One region of the Pseudoalteromonas sp. S4741 genome, then DNA from elsewhere that is predicted to be linked to it. Evidence: predicted binding sites of a transcription regulator. Region 1 holds the regulator's gene; each other region holds the start of a gene.
The links. The regulator LexA, encoded in region 1, represses DNA repair genes until DNA is damaged. The targets are predictions, from matches to a motif close to TACTGTATNNNNATACAGTA.
Positions count from the first base shown of each region.

Region 1 (6,012 bases):
CGATCATTTTTACAAGCGCATGTTTAGTCATAACCCCGAACTTAAACATATTTTTAATATGACTAATCAAGAAACGGGTCGTCAGCAATTTGCATTATTTAATGCGTTGGCTGCGTACGCGCAAAATATTGATAATTTAGCCGTGTTAAAAGAGGCGCTAGCGCGAATTAATCATAAGCATACCAGCTTAAATATTTTACCCGAGCATTATCCTGTTGTGGGCGCACATTTAATCGGTACGTTAAAAGAGCTTATTCCTGAGCAGTTTACTGCCGATGTTGAATATGCGTGGCGCGAAGCTTACGGTGTACTTGCTGATATTTGTATTACCGAAGAGGCGGCATTGTATGCGCACAGTAAAAACAACCATGGTGGCTGGGCAGGCACGCGCCAGTTTGAAATTACTGATAAAGATGTTGAATCTGAATTCGTAACTAGTTTTACGCTGACACCTGTGGATGGTAAAGCAGTTATTACCTACAAGCCAGGACAGTACATTGGCATTAAAGTTAAGCCTGAGGGCGCAGAATATGAAGAGATCCGCCAGTATTCTATTTCGCAAAAGAGCAATGCTAAAAACTATCGTATTAGCGTTAAAAAAGAGTGCCAACCAAAGCCTGGCGTGGTGTCTAATTATTTACACTCACTAGAGCAAGGCGCACGAGTAGAGTTATACCCGCCAGCGGGAGATTTTATTTTAAAAAATGAGGCAACTCCAGTGGTACTTATTTCAGCAGGTGTTGGCCAAACCCCGATGATGGCAATGCTGCAAACGCTACTTAGTGGTGATAAAAATCAAGCGATTAGTTATTTGCACGCGTGTGAAAACAGCCGCGAATTTTCATTTAAAGGGTATTTAGCGCAGCAAACGGCAATGCATCCACAGCTAAAAACATTTACTTGGTTTAATCAAGGTGGCGAGGAGTGTGATTTCACTGGGCTAATGGATTTAACGGTGCTTGAGGCATCATTACCTATTAGCGAAGGGGCATTTTATTTGTGTGGACCAGCATCATTTATGGCTTACGTAAAAGGCCAGCTACTTGATTTAGGTGTGCAAAGCTCAAACATTCACTACGAAATATTTGGACCACACCAAGCGTTATAGGTTAATTAAAAGCGTGTGTTACACGCTTTTAATTTAAACTTACAGCTTTTTACTATTTGTGTTAGCAGCATAAGCTTGTTGTTGCCAAGCATTAAATAGCTTTTGTTGTTTAGCTGAAATTTTTAAACCATACGTTTTTTGCATGTAAGCGTACGCATCGGCAATGCGTTTACGTGCATGAACAGGCGGTTCAACAACACGTTGTTTAAAATTAACTTTAACCTCACAGCGACCATATTGCGTCGCGTTTTGGGCTAACATACCAAAGCGGTAGTTTGAGCGATCGGCATTAATTTCACCGATTGCAGGGGCTAAATTGTTTATATCGGCTTCCATCAAGCGAAACTTAGCGCTAACTTTGCGGCAATTATTACGCCCACCATCTTGCCAGCATTGTAACTGGTGACCAAATTCCCATGCAGGGACAATATGTTCCCATTCAATTCGCAATGCACGTTGATTTACTTTGCCTGAGCGGGTTAGTGTGTTGCGAGGCACGTAGCCACAATGGGTAGGGTCGGGTACTAACTTTTTGCCTTGTTTTTTTATATCGCAACCACAATAAATACTTTTAGCGTTTTCGGGAAGGGTATTAATTAAGTGCTTTTTGGCACTCGAAAACCGCGTAAATTGTTCGCCAATTGCTGAAAAACAAGCACAGCAAGCCAACAAAGCTAAAATAAACCGAATCATATCCATCACATACGTGAACTACAGGAGCGGCTAGTTTAAGGCCTAGAATAAAAAAGTAAACTGTCGCCGGCATGCTTTAATTTTAATTTGCGTATTTTGTGTAGGGCGTTTTTTAGGAGTAAATAGTGGGTAATATTCAGAGGCTAACGCTAAAAACGCGTTAATGCAGTGATTCTTGCGTTGTTGATTTGGTATAACGGTAAAACTGCGTTAAAGTTTGCAATGAAATTAATAGAGGGTAAAAACGAGATAATGTCGGAAATTCAATTTTTAAATGTAGATCTAGAGCTTGAGTCAAAGCAAGATATTAGCGTATTAGTTGCTGATTTAAAAAAGGTCGCAACTATTTTACATTATGATAAAGACGAATACCGTCAACTTGCTCGCATTGAGGTTGCAGGTGAAATAACCACGCCAGATAAAGCGATTAATCACTTGTGCGAGTTAATCGAGTCGTGTTCACGCAATGCATTAAAGCAATGGTTGAGTTGTTCACGCAGAACATTCGATATGGGTTTTGAGTCTGGCACTTCGCCAAAATGCTTTAACCAAGCTTTACATGCAGATACCTTGTTACGTATATCTGCAATTGGTGCAGGCGTGGAAATTACTATTTACCCTCTCGAAAAGTAATTTAACCTCAACCTTGGTTAACAGATTTACTAGCCTTTTCGCTCTACTACGGCTGCGGTCATACGTGATACGCAGCAAAGCTCATTGCGGCTATTGGTTATTTTAATATCCCAAACCGAGCTGCGTTTGCCGATATGATAAGCTCTCGCTGTGGCCGTTAATGTGCCATTGCGTGATGCCTTTAAATGACTTGCACTGATCTCTTGGCCAACACAATAAAACCGATTGAAATCAACCACAAAATTAGCGGCATAACTTGCTACTGTTTCAGCAAGTACCACATTTGCACCACCATGAACGATACCCATAGGGTTATGATGCTCTGGAATTGCCGGCATAGTTGCCACTAAGTAGTCATCACCAATTTCACTGATCTCTATTCCCATGGTTTTCATGAGTGTCCCTTGGCCTGTAATACCTTGATCTAATTGCTTACAAAACTCTAATGTAATCGGTTGATGCCAAATACTCATGCTAGCTCCTTGGATAAGTAATCGAGAATTAAAATTTATTAATATGATAATGCGTTGCTAATAATTACATTTATTACCCTGCTTTTAAAGTAGGTTATTGTTTGATGATAACGGCATATAAGGCATTAATTTATATTTGCGATTTTTAAATAACTGTATATACTCACAGTTAATTGTACTGTATGGAAAACCAGTTGTATGCGACCATTAACGAAACGCCAAGCGCAAATACTCGAACTCATTAAAGTGTTTATTAAAGACACTGGTATGCCTCCTACACGTGCCGAAATTGCACAAACACTGGGTTTTAAAAGTGCAAATGCTGCAGAAGAACACTTAAAAGCATTGGCCAAAAAAGGTGTTATTAAAATGAAGCCAGGCGCGAGTCGCGGAATTCAGCTTGTTGAAGAAGAGGAGCCAGAGCAGTTAGGCTTACCTTTAATTGGCAGGGTGGCTGCCGGTGAGCCAATATTGGCGCAACAGCATGTAGAAAGCCACTGTAAAATTGACCCTTTAATGTTTAAACCTGCGGCCGATTTTTTATTGCGTGTTAACGGTATGAGTATGAAAGACATTGGTATTATGGATGGTGATTTACTTGCTGTGCATAAAACCCAAGTTGCCGAAAATGGACAAGTTATTGTTGCCCGTGTTGACGACGATGTAACCGTGAAGCGTTTAGAAAAAGCGGGCAGAAAAGTACTCTTACATGCTGAAAATGATGAGTTTTCAGCTATTGAGGTTGATTTAGAAAATGAGTCGTTCAATATTGAAGGCTTAGCGGTAGGTGTTATTCGTAACGCTGACTGGATGTAGTATTAAAGCATAATTTAGCGCTTAATGGTGATTAGGCGCTGGGTTTGTTAGTAGCACAATGTCTAACTTATCAAATGTATGACTATATGATGTTAAGTGCTCCCCCTATCATAAATAAAATCACTAAATACTTTATAAATAAACAAATTTACTCTGCTTTTTTAAGTTAACAATTTTTTTATATTTCTATCCTGTAATTTCAATACACCCCTTACTAAACCTGACTCTTAGATTAATTGCCTGACTGGTTGCTATTTTTTAACTGCGCATTTTAAAAAATTCACCTTGTCTATTTTTCATACTTACCTTGCTTATTGTTTATTTTTTAACTAGTTATTAAAGAGCTGGAATAAAAATAACTCACAGCTTAGTCGTTTTGAGAACACACATTTACTAAATCCAGCACCCTTATAAAAAATAAAAATAACGAATAGGCGTTTAAGCCGTATGCCTCTTCGCTTTGCGTCAGCAATAGCATCAAAGGAGCCGTCACATGGGTAAGCTGAGTTCTTCCTTGTGGCTTATATTGTTTGTTTTTTCGCAGAATGTGCTTGCTAATAGCCAATATAATATGCGTAAAGGCGTAACCGATATAAGTAATAATGTATACCAACTGCACATGACTATTTTTTTAATATGTTGTGTGATTGGGGTGATCGTGTTTGCCATTATGTTTTGGGCACTCATTCATCATCGCAAATCTAAAGGGGCTGTCCCTGCCCAATTCCATGAAAGCACCAAAGTAGAAATACTGTGGACTGCGATCCCTTTTGTCATATTAATTGTTATGGCCATTCCTGCGACTAAAACCTTAATTGCCATGGAGGATGCCAGCAAAGCTGATCTCACCATTAAAATTACAGGCTCACAGTGGAAGTGGCATTACGAGTATATGGGGGAGGACGTTGAGTTTTATTCCATGCTAGCTACCCCTCAAAATGAAATAACCAACCTTGCTGATAAAAACCCGAATTATTTACTCGAGGTCGATAAACCGCTGGTACTACCAATTAATCAAAAAGTACGTTTTTTAATGACTTCAGATGATGTTATTCACTCATGGTGGGTGCCTGACTTTGCCGTTAAAAAAGATGCAAACCCTGGGTTTATTAACGAAACATGGACCAATATTAATGAGGTTGGTACTTACCGTGGGCAGTGTGCAGAGCTTTGCGGTAAAGATCATGGTTTTATGCCTGTTGTGGTAGAAGCTAAAACAGAAGAAGACTTCAAAACGTGGTTAGCAGAGGCTAAACAAGCCAAGCAAAAAGCAGCTGAAGCAGACGCTGCGTTATTAGACCAAGTTGTACCAAAAGAAGAGCTGATGGCGCTTGGTGAGCAGGTTTATATGGCGAGCTGCGCGGCGTGCCATCAGCCAACAGGATTAGGCTTGCCGGGTGTTTTTCCGGCTCTTAAAGGCAGCCCAATAGTCATAGGTGATATCAAAGGGCATATAGATATTTTGCTCCATGGTAAACCAGGTACGGCTATGCAGTCTTTCGCAAAGCAATTATCAATCAAGCAAATAGCAGCTGTTATTACCTATAAACGCAACGCGTGGGGCAATGACACTGGTGATGTAATTCAACCGAGCGAGATACAAGCGGCACTGGATGCTGATGGGGAGGCTAAATAATGAGTAGCATTGCAGAACAACCTAATACCAATGAGGCTCATCATGCCCATCAACCTGCCACAGGCTTTAAGCGCTGGTTATTTACAACCAACCATAAAGATATAGGTAGCTTATATTTAATTTTTTCACTCACCATGTTTTTAATTGGTGGGGCAATGGCGATGGTTATTCGAGCTGAGTTATTTCAGCCGGGTTTACAACTGGTTGATCCTCACTTTTTTAATCAAATGACCACAGTGCATGGTTTAATAATGGTGTTTGGTGCGGTTATGCCAGCCTTTACCGGCTTGGCAAACTGGATGATCCCGCTAATGATTGGTGCGCCAGATATGGCCTTACCGAGAATGAATAACTGGAGCTTTTGGATTTTACCGTTTGCGTTTTTAATCCTATTAGCTTCATTATTTATGCCTGGTGGTGGCCCTGCATTTGGTTGGACCTTTTACGCGCCGCTTTCCACCACTTATAGTAACGACAACACAGCAATGTTTGTATTTGCTGTGCATATTATGGGTATTAGTTCGATTATGGGGGCCATTAATGTGGTGGTCACCATAGTAAATATGCGTGCTCCGGGTATGACGTGGATGAAGCTGCCGTTATTTGTGTGGACATGGTTGATCACGGCGTTTTTACTTATTGCAGTTATGCCG
Region 1 covers NZ_PNCN01000037.1:37,023-43,034, reverse strand. Annotated here, with positions in the region: gene hmpA (NO-inducible flavohemoprotein) at 1-1,108, shown strand, start outside; gene CWC30_RS07175 (endonuclease) at 1,148-1,801, opposite strand; gene CWC30_RS07170 (hypothetical protein) at 2,054-2,434, shown strand; gene CWC30_RS07165 (PaaI family thioesterase) at 2,464-2,907, opposite strand; gene lexA (transcriptional repressor LexA) at 3,106-3,723, shown strand; gene coxB (cytochrome c oxidase subunit II) at 4,217-5,359, shown strand; gene ctaD (cytochrome c oxidase subunit I) at 5,359-6,012, shown strand, end outside.

Region 2 (6,012 bases), on a different contig from region 1:
GGTACTAAATGTACCTGTTTATTGCTTTAAAAACGGGTATACAAAAACCTACCAAATTATACACGTCTACTTTTTATTTCAGTCTGTATCATTGATTATATTTAGCTCAGTAGTAGTCATAAAAGCATGATAAAACTGTATTCGCTTTTGCGTTAATAATTTGAGAGTATGCCAAAATATTAAACGCGTTGTGTAATTAACAGGTGATAGAATGAATCAAATAAAGCTGGCTTCGCAGAGCATACAACCTTCAAAAATAGTCTGTGTGGGGCGTAATTACAGTGCGCATATTGCTGAATTAAACAACGAACACCCAGAGCAAATGGTGGTTTTTAATAAGCCTAATAGCGCGATCACTGATACCTTACTCGCTACTCATCTTGGCGATACATTGCACTACGAAACAGAGTTATGCTTTGCGGTTAAAAAGAAACAACTTGTGGGCGTGGGCATTGGACTTGATTTGACTAAACGCGCTTTGCAAAGCAGCTTAAAAGAAAAAGGCCTGCCGTGGGAGCGTGCTAAAGCATTTGACGGTTCAGTTTTATTTAGTGAGTTTATTGAATTAACGCCAGAGATGACATCGTTTATATTTGAATTACATATTGATGGCAAGCCGGTTCAACATGGTGATAGCCAACTTATGTTGCACCAACCTGCACAAATATTGGCTGAGGTTAGTCAGTTTATGAGCCTCGAAGAAGGCGACATTATTATGACTGGCACGCCTGCTGGCGTAGGGATGGTTAGTACTGGGCGAGAGTTTAACGTTGCTCTTTATTCTGGTCAGCAGTGTTTATTGGAGCATCATTGGTCTGTGAGTCAAAGTTAATTATGTGTTGATAATATTGTTTATCAAAATTATCGATATGTTCACTTAGCCAGTGTCGCTGGCTTAGTTGATGAGCCGCTGATTCTAGTATGGTACTTTCTAATGCCGCATTAATTTTCTTAATTGCCTGATTAGCAAAATCATTAGGTGCATTAGTCGCACAGCCTACAGCTCCTTTGATTAATGAGCGCGTATTTTGAGCTATGGGGATACTAACGATTTTTATAGGGTGTTGTTGCTGGTTAAGGTAACTGGCCATAAAAGGGTAATCGAGCGAGTAGTCTAAAAAGCCATGCCTCAACCTATCGATCACAACGCCACTCTCATTATCACTACTTAAGCTCAAGGACACGTTATGATGGCTCAAAGAGTTTTCAATAATCATATTTATGTGTGGTGAAAAACGTCGTGCTGCGGCTTGTCCATAGGTAAAGCGTTCATCGCTAAGTAAACTAATTAAATTTATAGGATTACCATGTGCTTTAGTAAGTGTTTCTGCTTTTTGGTTAGTTGTAATAATACTAAACTCAGGGTAGATAGAAGTAGGACGTGAGTATGTATAGACTTCGTTGGTACTCTTTTTATGGATTACGCATGGAAAGCAGACATTTTTGCCTTCTTTGATATATTTATTAATTCGTTTTTGTGGAACAAATAATCGAGTATGTTTTACATCCTTTATACTACTGATTAGTTGCTTAGTTAAATTATCACACAAGCCCATTTGAGTATTCTCTGAGTCTAAGTGAAAAGGTGGTGTGTTGCTTTGTAGCCATAAAATTTCAGTAAGCTGATTTTTAGATTGGCTAATACTGTTACTCGAGAATATTAAAAATAGCAGGCAGAAATAACGAGCTGTATCCATAAAAAGCTGATAATTCTTTATTAAATGACTGTATTTAATTATACCTCAGCGCTTAAAAAATAAACATAAAGAATAGCAAAGAATCAACATTATTGAATAACATTTACCCTTTGCTTAATTTCATTAGTAAGGCATTGGATTATTTCTAAATATGATATCAATCGCTGATAACACGTCATCGCTCAGTGTTAGATCAAACGCATCAATGTCTTCCTTTAATTGCGCCATAGTAGTGGCACCAATGATAGATGATGTCACTCCATCAACTTGATTACACCAAGCCAGCGCTAATTGAGCTGGGGTGATAGCGTGTGCATGGGCAAGTTCAACATACTCTTTGGACGCCTGTTGTGATTGTGGCGTATCACGAAAAATACCGTTACGCTGCATAAATGTCCAGCGGGAGCCTTCAGGGCGTGCTCCATTTAGGTATTTACCGGTTAATAGCCCTGCGGCCAATGGTGACCAAGGTAAATAAGCAATATCTTCATGTACACATTGTTCTATTAAATAAGGCCAATCTTTGGCATGTACTAGGCTAAACTCGTTTTGGATAGACACCATTTTTGGCAAGTTATGCTCTTTTGCTAAATTTAAAAATTGGCTAATTCCCCAAGGCGTATCATCAGAAAGCCCACAATGCTTAATTTTTCCTGCTTTAACACACGCATCTAACCCCTCTAAAATATCAAGCATATCAGCGGTGTGTTGTTTTGCATCTACCTCGGTAAATTTAAGCATACCAGGCCATTGCCTAGCAAAGTGAGGGGTACGGCGATTTGGCCAGTGTAGCTGGTATAAATCAATATAGTCGGTTTGTAGGCGTTTTAGAGAATGATCAACCGCATCAATAACAGCTTGGCGGGTAATATTGCCGCCATCACGTACCCAAGAAAGTCCATTCCCTGCAATTTTAGTTGCAATAACAATGTCTTTTCGTTTTTGTGAATTACGTGCTATCCAATTGCCTATAATTTCTTCTGTTTTACCGTAGGTATCGGGAGAGGGAGGAACAGCATACATTTCTGCTGTATCAATAAAGTTCACACCCTGCTCAAGCGCATAGGCTATCTGTTGGTCGGCATCATGTTGGGTGTTTTGTACTCCCCAGGTCATGCTACCTAAACACACTCTTGAAACGCTAACACCACTACTGCCTAATTGACTATATTGCATTGCTAATCCTAATTATTCGGTTTGAGAGTTTGCTTTTAAAGCCGATAACAATGGCTCAGTGATCGTGGCTTTTTGGCCTGTTTTAAAGTCAAACATCACCACTTTTGACATGCCGGTGGTTGTTATCGCGTTTTGCGCATGACTAAACACACTGTAGTTCATTACAAATCGGTCAGATTTAATATCACTAATGGTAATACCTACGCTCAATGTGTCGGGAAAGGTAACTGGACGCTTATAGCGAATATTATTTTCACTGATCACAGGCCCCGTGGCTTTAGCATTAATAGTATCAAATAAATTTAATTTATTTAAAAAATCGATTCTGGCTATTTCAAAATAACGCAGGTAAACACAGTTATTAACATGCTGTAGGGCATCCATATCGCCCCATGCCACAGTGATATCGGTATGAATAGGGTGTTGTTGTTTAAACGTTTCCATGTATTTATTGCTCTTAGTTTTAAAGCATTTAGATTAGCAATATGGTCGGATGAGCTCAAGGGAATTATAACTAGGGGTAGAGCTACTCTGTATTGCCCTCATGGATGTAAATAAGGGACGTAAGCAGGACATGGAAGCTTTGCGCCTTTTTTATTTAAACAATTAGGCTATAAACCTCGCGCCGCGAGTAAACTGCCTCAGATTGAACAAACCTTAACCTTAAAAAAACAACAGTGCTAAATAAAAACCCTTGAGTAAAAATTGTACCTCTTTAAATTCATGGCTATAGTAACTATTAACACACAAGGAGATAACTATGCAGAATATAATTAATTGGTTATTGGCATGCACCGTTTTTATAGCGTCGTTTACTTGTTACGCTATGGGTAATGAGGCTGGGGCAATTGTTTTGATTTTATTAGGCTTTTCTTTAGAAATTTTATTTTGGATGTATTGTTTTAATAAGCCAAAGAAAAGTAAACGCTCTTTTTAAGCAATAACATGCTTGCTAATTAAAAGTGATTCCACAATAATGGCTGTATAAATAAACAGTTGTTATTGTGTGATGAAAAAGTTTATTCATATAGATATGGACTGCTTTTATGCGGCCGTAGAAATGCGCGACAATCCTAAGCTTGCAAGCTTACCGCTGGCAATTGGCGGAAATAGTCGTCGTGGAGTGCTCTCTACCGCTAACTATATTGCTAGAGAGTATGGGGTGCGCTCTGCTATGTCTAACTATCATGCCAAACAGCTTTGCCCTGACTTAGTTATTGTGCCTGGCAGAATGGCTGTTTATAAACAAGTATCAACTCAAATCCGCGCCATTTTTAACCGCTATACTGACCTTGTAGAACCTCTTTCGCTTGATGAAGCATATTTAGATGTAACTCACAGTACTGCTTTTAAGGGCAGTGCAACGTTAATTGCAAAGCAAATTCGTACCGATATTTTTAATACCACAGGACTGACTGCATCTGCAGGTATTGCCCCAATAAAGTTTATTGCCAAAATAGCCAGTGATGAAAATAAGCCTAATGGGCAATTTGTGGTATTGCCTGAGCAGGTTGACTCGTTTTTAGCCCAATTGCCATTAGGTAAAATTCCAGGAGTGGGTAAAGTAACTCTAGAAAAGCTTAATTTAAAAGGGTTATACACGGGGCAAGATGTGCGCGAAAAAGGGGCTAATTGGATGCAACAGCATGTGGGTAATTTTGGTGTGTCGTTATATCAAAAGTGCATGGGTGAGCATATAGGGCGAGTTTCAACTGAGCGGATTCGTAAGTCATTGAGTGTGGAACATACTTATGAATACAACAAAAACAGCCTAGATGAATGCCTTGAACAATTACCGCAACTGTTAGATGAACTCGTGGTTCGATTAAATAAACAGCAACTACAACATAAAATTAATAAATTAAGTGTTAAAGTTAAATTTGCTAATTTTGTAGTGACCTCAGCAGATCAAGCTGCGCATCAATTAAACACGGCTATTTTTAAAGAGTTACTCGCCAAAGCCTATCAACGTGGATTACAACAACCGGTGCGCTTATTAGGAATTGGCGTGGGTATTAAAAACCAACCAGAGCATAATTTACAGCTTAGTATTTTAGATGTGTAAAACGCGTAACTCCAAGTTGCCAGTAAGTAAGCAGGTTATCGCAGTACACTGGTTATAAATTGCTAAATAAATAATAATAGGGACTACGTTTTCTAACAGGATCCTTTTTTATGGCATATCCAAAAGCAGTACTGGCTAAGCCGGTAAGTGCAAGCCTAGATTGTACATCGCATGATGCACTTATTATTATCAGCAACGACTTTTCTCATTTACCAAATACGCCACTGCGTGATGCAATTTTAGACCAAGCCCAAGTAGACTCTCGCATAGGCAATCAAGTCACCTTGTTAGTGATTGCCGGTAAACGTGTCGTGTTAGCGCCAACAGGCCCTTTAAACAGAGATTATGACGACGTTCGTCGTTATTTTGATGCAGCCAAATTAGCCATTAATGAGGCAAAAGCATCAGGTAGTGTTAACCCTGCTATTTATTTACCCGCTTTAAATACGGATAGCCGTTATCAACATGCTCTTGAAGTGGCTTACTTAGGCGCATGCCAAGCATTATGGCAACCCCTAGAAGCGCGTGAGTTTCATGGTCATGGTATTGAACCTATTACTCAAATAGGCTTAATTGATGCCAATGAGCAAACAATCAAAGCAGTCAATGCATTAGCTGCGGGGCAATATGCCGCACGTGATTTATGTGGCACCGAGCCTGAACGCATGGCCCCGCCACGTTTTGCTGATTATTGTACTGAGTTATTTGAAAACAGTGCGGTGAGCGTTGATGTGATTGATGATTTAGCTGCCATTGATAAGCATTACCCCATGCTAAGTACCGTTGCTCGTGCATCGTATGCGGTAGAGCGTCATCATCCACGCGTTGTTAAACTTGAATACGTGCCTGAGGGCGAAGTAACCCGAACACTGATGTTTGTTGGTAAAGGTTTAGTCTATGACACGGGCGGTGCAGATTTAAAAGTCGGTGGTTTTATGGCGGGCATGAGCCGCGATAAAGGCGGTGCGGCCTCGGTTGCTGGATTTATGAAAGCAGTAGCCGATTATCAGCCTAAAGGGGTTAAAGTGATTGCCTTTTTAGCGGTTGTACGTAACTCTATTGGTTCAGATTGTT
Region 2 covers NZ_PNCN01000004.1:17,993-24,004, forward strand. Annotated here, with positions in the region: gene CWC30_RS00510 (fumarylacetoacetate hydrolase family protein) at 212-832, shown strand; gene CWC30_RS00515 (ABC transporter substrate-binding protein) at 765-1,697, opposite strand; gene CWC30_RS00520 (aldo/keto reductase) at 1,821-2,873, opposite strand; gene CWC30_RS00525 (acyl-CoA thioesterase) at 2,886-3,317, opposite strand; gene dinB (DNA polymerase IV) at 3,883-4,938, shown strand; gene CWC30_RS00535 (M17 family metallopeptidase) at 5,049-6,012, shown strand, end outside.
Region 2: the regulator LexA is predicted to act here: its motif matches at 3,852-3,871, upstream of dinB (DNA polymerase IV).

Region 3 (6,012 bases), on a different contig from region 1:
ACCAAGTAAAAGAGGTAAACCGTCAAGAGCTTGAAGAGTTTCGTGCTTTTTTACGTAATTTACTCATGCATGCCTCGATTGGGACCGCACTTGGCGGCGTGTGTACTATGGTTGGTGAACCACAAAACTTAATTATTGCAGAGCGAGCAAGTTGGCTATTTGGTGAGTTCTTTTTAAGAATGCTGCCCGTTTCTTTACCCGTGCTTTTTGCGGGCTTATTAACAACCTTTTTATTAGAAAAAACAAAAACCTTTGGCTATGGGGCAAAACTGCCAGAAACCATTCATGCTATTTTAAAAAACCATGCACAAACACTTGATAAAAAACGCACCAAACGCGATAGAGTTAACCTCACAATTCAAGCACTTATCGCTATCTGGTTAATTACTGGCTTAGCGTTACATTTAGCAACCGTGGGCTTAATTGGTTTATCGGTCATTATTTTAGCCACGTCGTCGGCCGGCATAATAGAAGAGCACCAACTCGGTAAAGCCTTTGAAGAAGCCCTCCCCTTCACGGCACTACTTTGTGTATTTTTTAGTGTGGTTGCAGTAATCATCGATCAACAACTCTTTACTCCTGTGATTACTTGGGTACTAACATTTGAAGGGCACTTACAATTGGTGATGTTTTTTATCGCTAACGGATTGCTTTCAATGGTCAGTGATAATGTATTTGTCGGCACTGTATATATAAATGAAGTTGCTGCAGCTCTGAAAGCTGGTCAAATAACTCGAGACCAATTTGATTTACTTGCAGTGGCGATAAACACCGGCACAAACTTACCCAGCGTGGCCACCCCTAATGGTCAAGCTGCTTTCTTATTCTTACTGACATCAACACTAGCTCCCGTGTTACGCCTATCTTACGGTCGAATGGTGTATATGGCTTTACCTTACACTTTTGTGCTTACCTTTGTTGGGTTAAGCGCGACTTATTTTGGCTTGAGTGAAATAACCAGTTTGTTTTATGACTGGGGGATAATACAACACCACATCCCTGTAGCGAATTCTGGGCATTAAGAACTTCCCCGACTTTGAGGAGCTAGGAAATTTCATAGCTCCTCCCTTTTACTTGCTCCGCTGTTTATCCTACGTCATAATCTAAGCCCTTATTTAAATACGGATTTGTTATGAACTGGCTTGCTAATCTAAGTACTCAACGTACACCTTGGTTATTATTCAGTGGGATTGTTTTTCTACTTGAAGTTACTGCACTTTTCTTTCAATACAACATGGGGTTAGCGCCATGTATTATGTGTATTTACCAGCGCACCGCAGTATTAGGTCTACTTTTTGCGGGTATTATTGGCGCCAGTAAACCAAACAATCTCGCAGTACGTATTGTTGCCTATACAACATGGGGGATTTCAAGTGTATGGGGGTTACTAATAGCTCGTGAACACATTGAAATGCAAACAACCACTGACCCCTTTGCATTTAGCTGTGAGTTTGAGCCGAATTTTCCAGAGTTTATGCCATTACATCATTGGATACCGCAATTTTTTGAGGCAACCGGTGATTGCGGAAACATAGATTGGCAATTTGCTAGCTTAAGTATGCCAGCATGGATGGAAATTATTTTTGTACTCTTTACCGCCACACTGTTTATATTAGTGGCCAGTCGATTAATTACTAAAAAGTCACTTTAATATGTTTACTTTTTTTTCAAGCCAAGTTGATGAGCTTAAACACTTAAAAGTTCGTCAACGACAAACTGTTATAGCGATCTCGTTAAGTATGCTCTCTCCTAGTGACAGAGTGTTAATGCGTATTGTGAAGCTTATGCTACTAAGCCCATTTTTTTTAATATTTACCCTTTTTGAAGGATGGCTACTAGTGCCCTTTTTAATTGTGGCTGGTTTAAGCTACCCGCTACTAACCGCCCCCGTAGATGTTAATTTTGCTAAAAAGCACCTTGGTGCTGCCTTAAAACAGTTTGATCAGGGCGCATAGCGCCCTTTTAAGTTAAAACGCCACCTTTCCATTAAGTTTGGCTAGCATTTTTTTACCCACCCCTTTTACTTTAGCTAGATCTTCAAGTGATGCGAAATCACCATTAGCTTCTCTATAATCGATAATTGCCTGTGCCTTTTTCTTACCGACACCTGGTAACTTGATTAACTGTTTTAAATCAGCAGTATTAATATTAACCATGGCTGATTGCATCTGCTCTGATTGCATCTGCTCTGATAGCATATCGCTTTGCGCAAAGGTGGTACCCATAGGTAATAAACATAAAGCAGCTGCTAACGAGATTATTTTAATTAATTTCATACTATTTCCTTTTGCGTTCCTACATGAACATTCATTGATTACTTACACCCAGCACTTTTAAATAACGTTGTGGTTACTAAGTACTAACGGTAACAATCACTCCTTGCGACTCCTTTACTGCAACGCGTTATAAAGTGACTTAATAAATAAAGTAGAGTTACTCTTTATTGTCAACCAAGCTGCAGATAAACTAAGGCTAAAGCTTGCAAAACCGCGCGCAAGCTTGTACTGTATATAAAAACAGTAATCTAATGATTTAAAATAATCATATTGCCACGTAAGTAAGCAGGAGAAATCATGGCTGTTGTTGTTAAATATGTTGTAGAACGAAACGGAGTCGAGCGCATGACGTTTACTACTAAAAAAGAAGCTGATGCCTATGACAAAATGCTCGATATTGCCGAGTCACTAGAACTCATGCTTGAAAAAGTAGATGTGCCACTAAGTGAACAACAAGTTGAGTCGCTTGCACTTGAGATTGCGAAAAGTAAAGACGACTTTATGGCGGTACTTAAGGGGGCTAAAGAAGTACCTGCAAAAGCTAAAAAAGCAAAGTCAGATAACGTTGCTGATATAAAAGATAAAGCAGCGAGCTAATCTAAAAAATAGTATGCAGCTTATAAGCCGCACTACTAATTTATGAAACTGAATTCGTGATTCGTATTCAGTTTTTTTATGCCTTTAAGTAATAATAACAAGAAGCGAGTAAGACATCACAATTTGCTATTGTTACAAGTCAGTCAATAAAAAATGCCAACCAGTTAAACTGGTTGGCATTTTTTTAAACCAAAACTTTACGTTAGCTAATCACTTACAATGACGATTCAACTTCATCAAACAGATCAGTAATTTCTTTTTTCGGTTCAGCTGTCACAAGGCTTCCTACCACAATAGCAATACTCGCTAAAATGAAGCCTGGGACGATTTCGTAAATTACACTGCTTAAGCTCTCACCATTAATGGTAATAGGCGCATAAATCCATACAAGCACTGTTAAAGCACCAATAACCATACCGCTAATAGCCCCTTTTAAGTTCATACGTTTCCAGTAAAGGCTAAATAAGACAAGTGGACCAAATGCAGCACCAAAACCAGCCCACGCGTTGCTAACTAAATCAAGTATTGAACTATTACGGTCATACGCTAGGTAAATAGCAAATAACGCAACCAGTATTACGCTAATACGCCCTACTAATACCAGCTCAGTTTGCGAGGCATCACGGTTTAAGTAAATCTTGTAGAAGTCTTCAGTTAACGAACTTGAACACACCAATAATTGCGATGAAATCGTACTCATAATCGCAGCTAAAATAGCAGCCAGTAGGAAACCTGCAATTAACGGGTGGAAAATTAATTCAGCCAATACCAAGAAAATTGTTTCTTTATCGGCAATTGGCATTTGATTTTCAATCATATATGCAGCACCGAATAAACCGGTAAATACTGCACCAATGGCAGATAAGGTCATCCAAGACATACCAATACGACGCATGGTTGGCATTTCTTTTACTGAACGAACAGACATGAAACGAACAATAATATGAGGCTGACCAAAGTAACCTAAACCCCATGCCATTGCAGAAATAATAGCAATGGTAGAACCACCAGCAAACCAGTCAAGCATACTTAAAGAATGAATTTCGCTTGCTTTAGGCGAGCTTAGTAACTGCTGATAATTTGCATTTGCTAAGGTATCCAGAAATGGTTGGTCAAGCATCATATAAGTGGCAATTGGCACTGCTAACAACGAAATAAACATGATACAGCCTTGCACAAAGTCTGTAAGGCTAACCGCTAAAAAACCACCAAATAAGGTATAAACTACTACCACACCTGTGGTGATGTATAAGCCCATTTCGTAGCTCATTTGAAATGAGTTTTCAAATAACTTACCACCGGCAACAACACCCGATGAAGTGTATAAGGTAAAGAAAACAATAATTACTATTGCAGAGATAACACGTAGTATATTTTTGTTGTCATCAAAACGGTTTGCAAAGTAATCAGGAATAGTAATGGAGTCATTGGCTTTTTCAGTATAAACACGCAGCCTTGGGGCGACCAGAAAATAGTTTGCCCATGCACCTAATACTAAACCAATTGCAATCCAAACTTTACTCAACCCAAATAAATACATTGCACCAGGTAGGCCCATTAATAACCAACCACTCATGTCTGATGCACCCGCTGATAAGGCCGCAACACTGGGGGCTAAATTACGACCACCTAGCATATACCCTGAAATATCACTGGTAGATTGCTTATATGCGTATAGCCCTATTCCTAGCATTACAATAAAGTACAATGCCAGTGAAATAATCATTCCTGTTTCCAAATTCGCCTCCACTTAAAAAAGTAATAACAGGCTTGTAATCCAAATAATGACTCTTGAGATTTTATAATTAAGACAGTATTGGAATAAAAGCTTTCTAGCCAACTATAACACGGTAATTGCTAATAACTCCAACCCGCTAATTTAAGTAGATAAAAAACCATCTATTCGCTCGCTTTTAAAACAAATAGAATTAAAAACAATGAGTTTAGATTAATAAAAATCACCTAAGCCATGATATTTTATTAATAATAATTCATTTTACCGATGCTATTTTGAATGTTTTCCAATATATTATTACAATGTTAATCAATTTCTACTGTTTCGGAATCTTGTATGTATTTTTACGCTGCTCGCCAACCTATTTTAGATCGCAATAAGGAACTAATTGGCTACGAGCTTTTATTTCGTGATGGAGTAGATAACGTATTTCCGAACATTGACGGCGACGAAGCAACGTCTCGACTGATTGAGGGCAGCCAGTTTAATTTTGGTCTTGAAGATTTCACCGATAATAAACCCGCTTATATTAACTTTACTTTAGACACCTTATTAAAAGGCTACCCCACGCTGTTAGGCAAAAATGGAGTTGTGATTGAAATACTAGAGTCCGTTCAGCCAGGAAAACGTCTGCTAGCAATAGTTAAAGACCTAAAAGAGAAAGGGTACACACTCGCCCTAGATGACTATGTCCATCAACCGGTATGGCGTCACTTTTATCCGTTTATTGATATCATTAAAGTTGACTTTTTAACGTGCGATATGGAAACCGTTAAAACGATCATTAAGGACTTAAAACCTTACCCACATATCAAATTACTTGCAGAAAAAGTTGAAACTTACGAGCTTTACAACCAAGCTTTTGAGCTCGGCTTTGAGTACTTTCAAGGCTTTTTCTTTTCAAAACCCGAGATGGTGCAAAGTAAAACCTTACCACCATCTGGCATGGCACTGGCTGAACTACTCTATGAAACATCCAGTGTAGAAATGGATCTTAAGAAGATCACCGATGTATTTGAGCGTGATGTTAACTTATCTTACAAGCTCTTGCGCTATTCAAACTCAGCAGCATTTACCCGCCGCTCTGAAATAGATACTATTAAACAAGCACTGATTGTCTTAGGTGCCAATGAAATCAAAAAACTACTATCTTTGCTATTTGCAGCACAAGTATCTGCAGATAAGCCATTAGAGCTTATTAGACTGTCGCTAACACGGGCACGTTTTTGTGAGTTGTTAGCTATTTCACATAGCAAACTTAAAGATACAGGTATGGCGTTCTTAACCGGCATGATGTCGCTTATGGATGCGATATTAGATGAAGAAATGGACAGCATAATGCTTAAATTGCCTCTGTCTAATGAGATAAAAACAGCGCTGTTAAAAAATGAAGGACTACTTGCT
Region 3 covers NZ_PNCN01000035.1:2,579-8,590, forward strand. Annotated here, with positions in the region: gene nhaB (sodium/proton antiporter NhaB) at 1-1,022, shown strand, start outside; gene dsbB (disulfide bond formation protein DsbB) at 1,133-1,651, shown strand; gene CWC30_RS06630 (DUF6170 family protein) at 1,653-1,955, shown strand; gene CWC30_RS06635 (ComEA family DNA-binding protein) at 1,968-2,276, opposite strand; gene CWC30_RS06640 (YebG family protein) at 2,574-2,873, shown strand; gene putP (sodium/proline symporter PutP) at 3,088-4,599, opposite strand; gene CWC30_RS06650 (EAL and HDOD domain-containing protein) at 4,945-6,012, shown strand, end outside.
Region 3: the regulator LexA is predicted to act here: its motif matches at 2,503-2,522, upstream of CWC30_RS06640 (YebG family protein).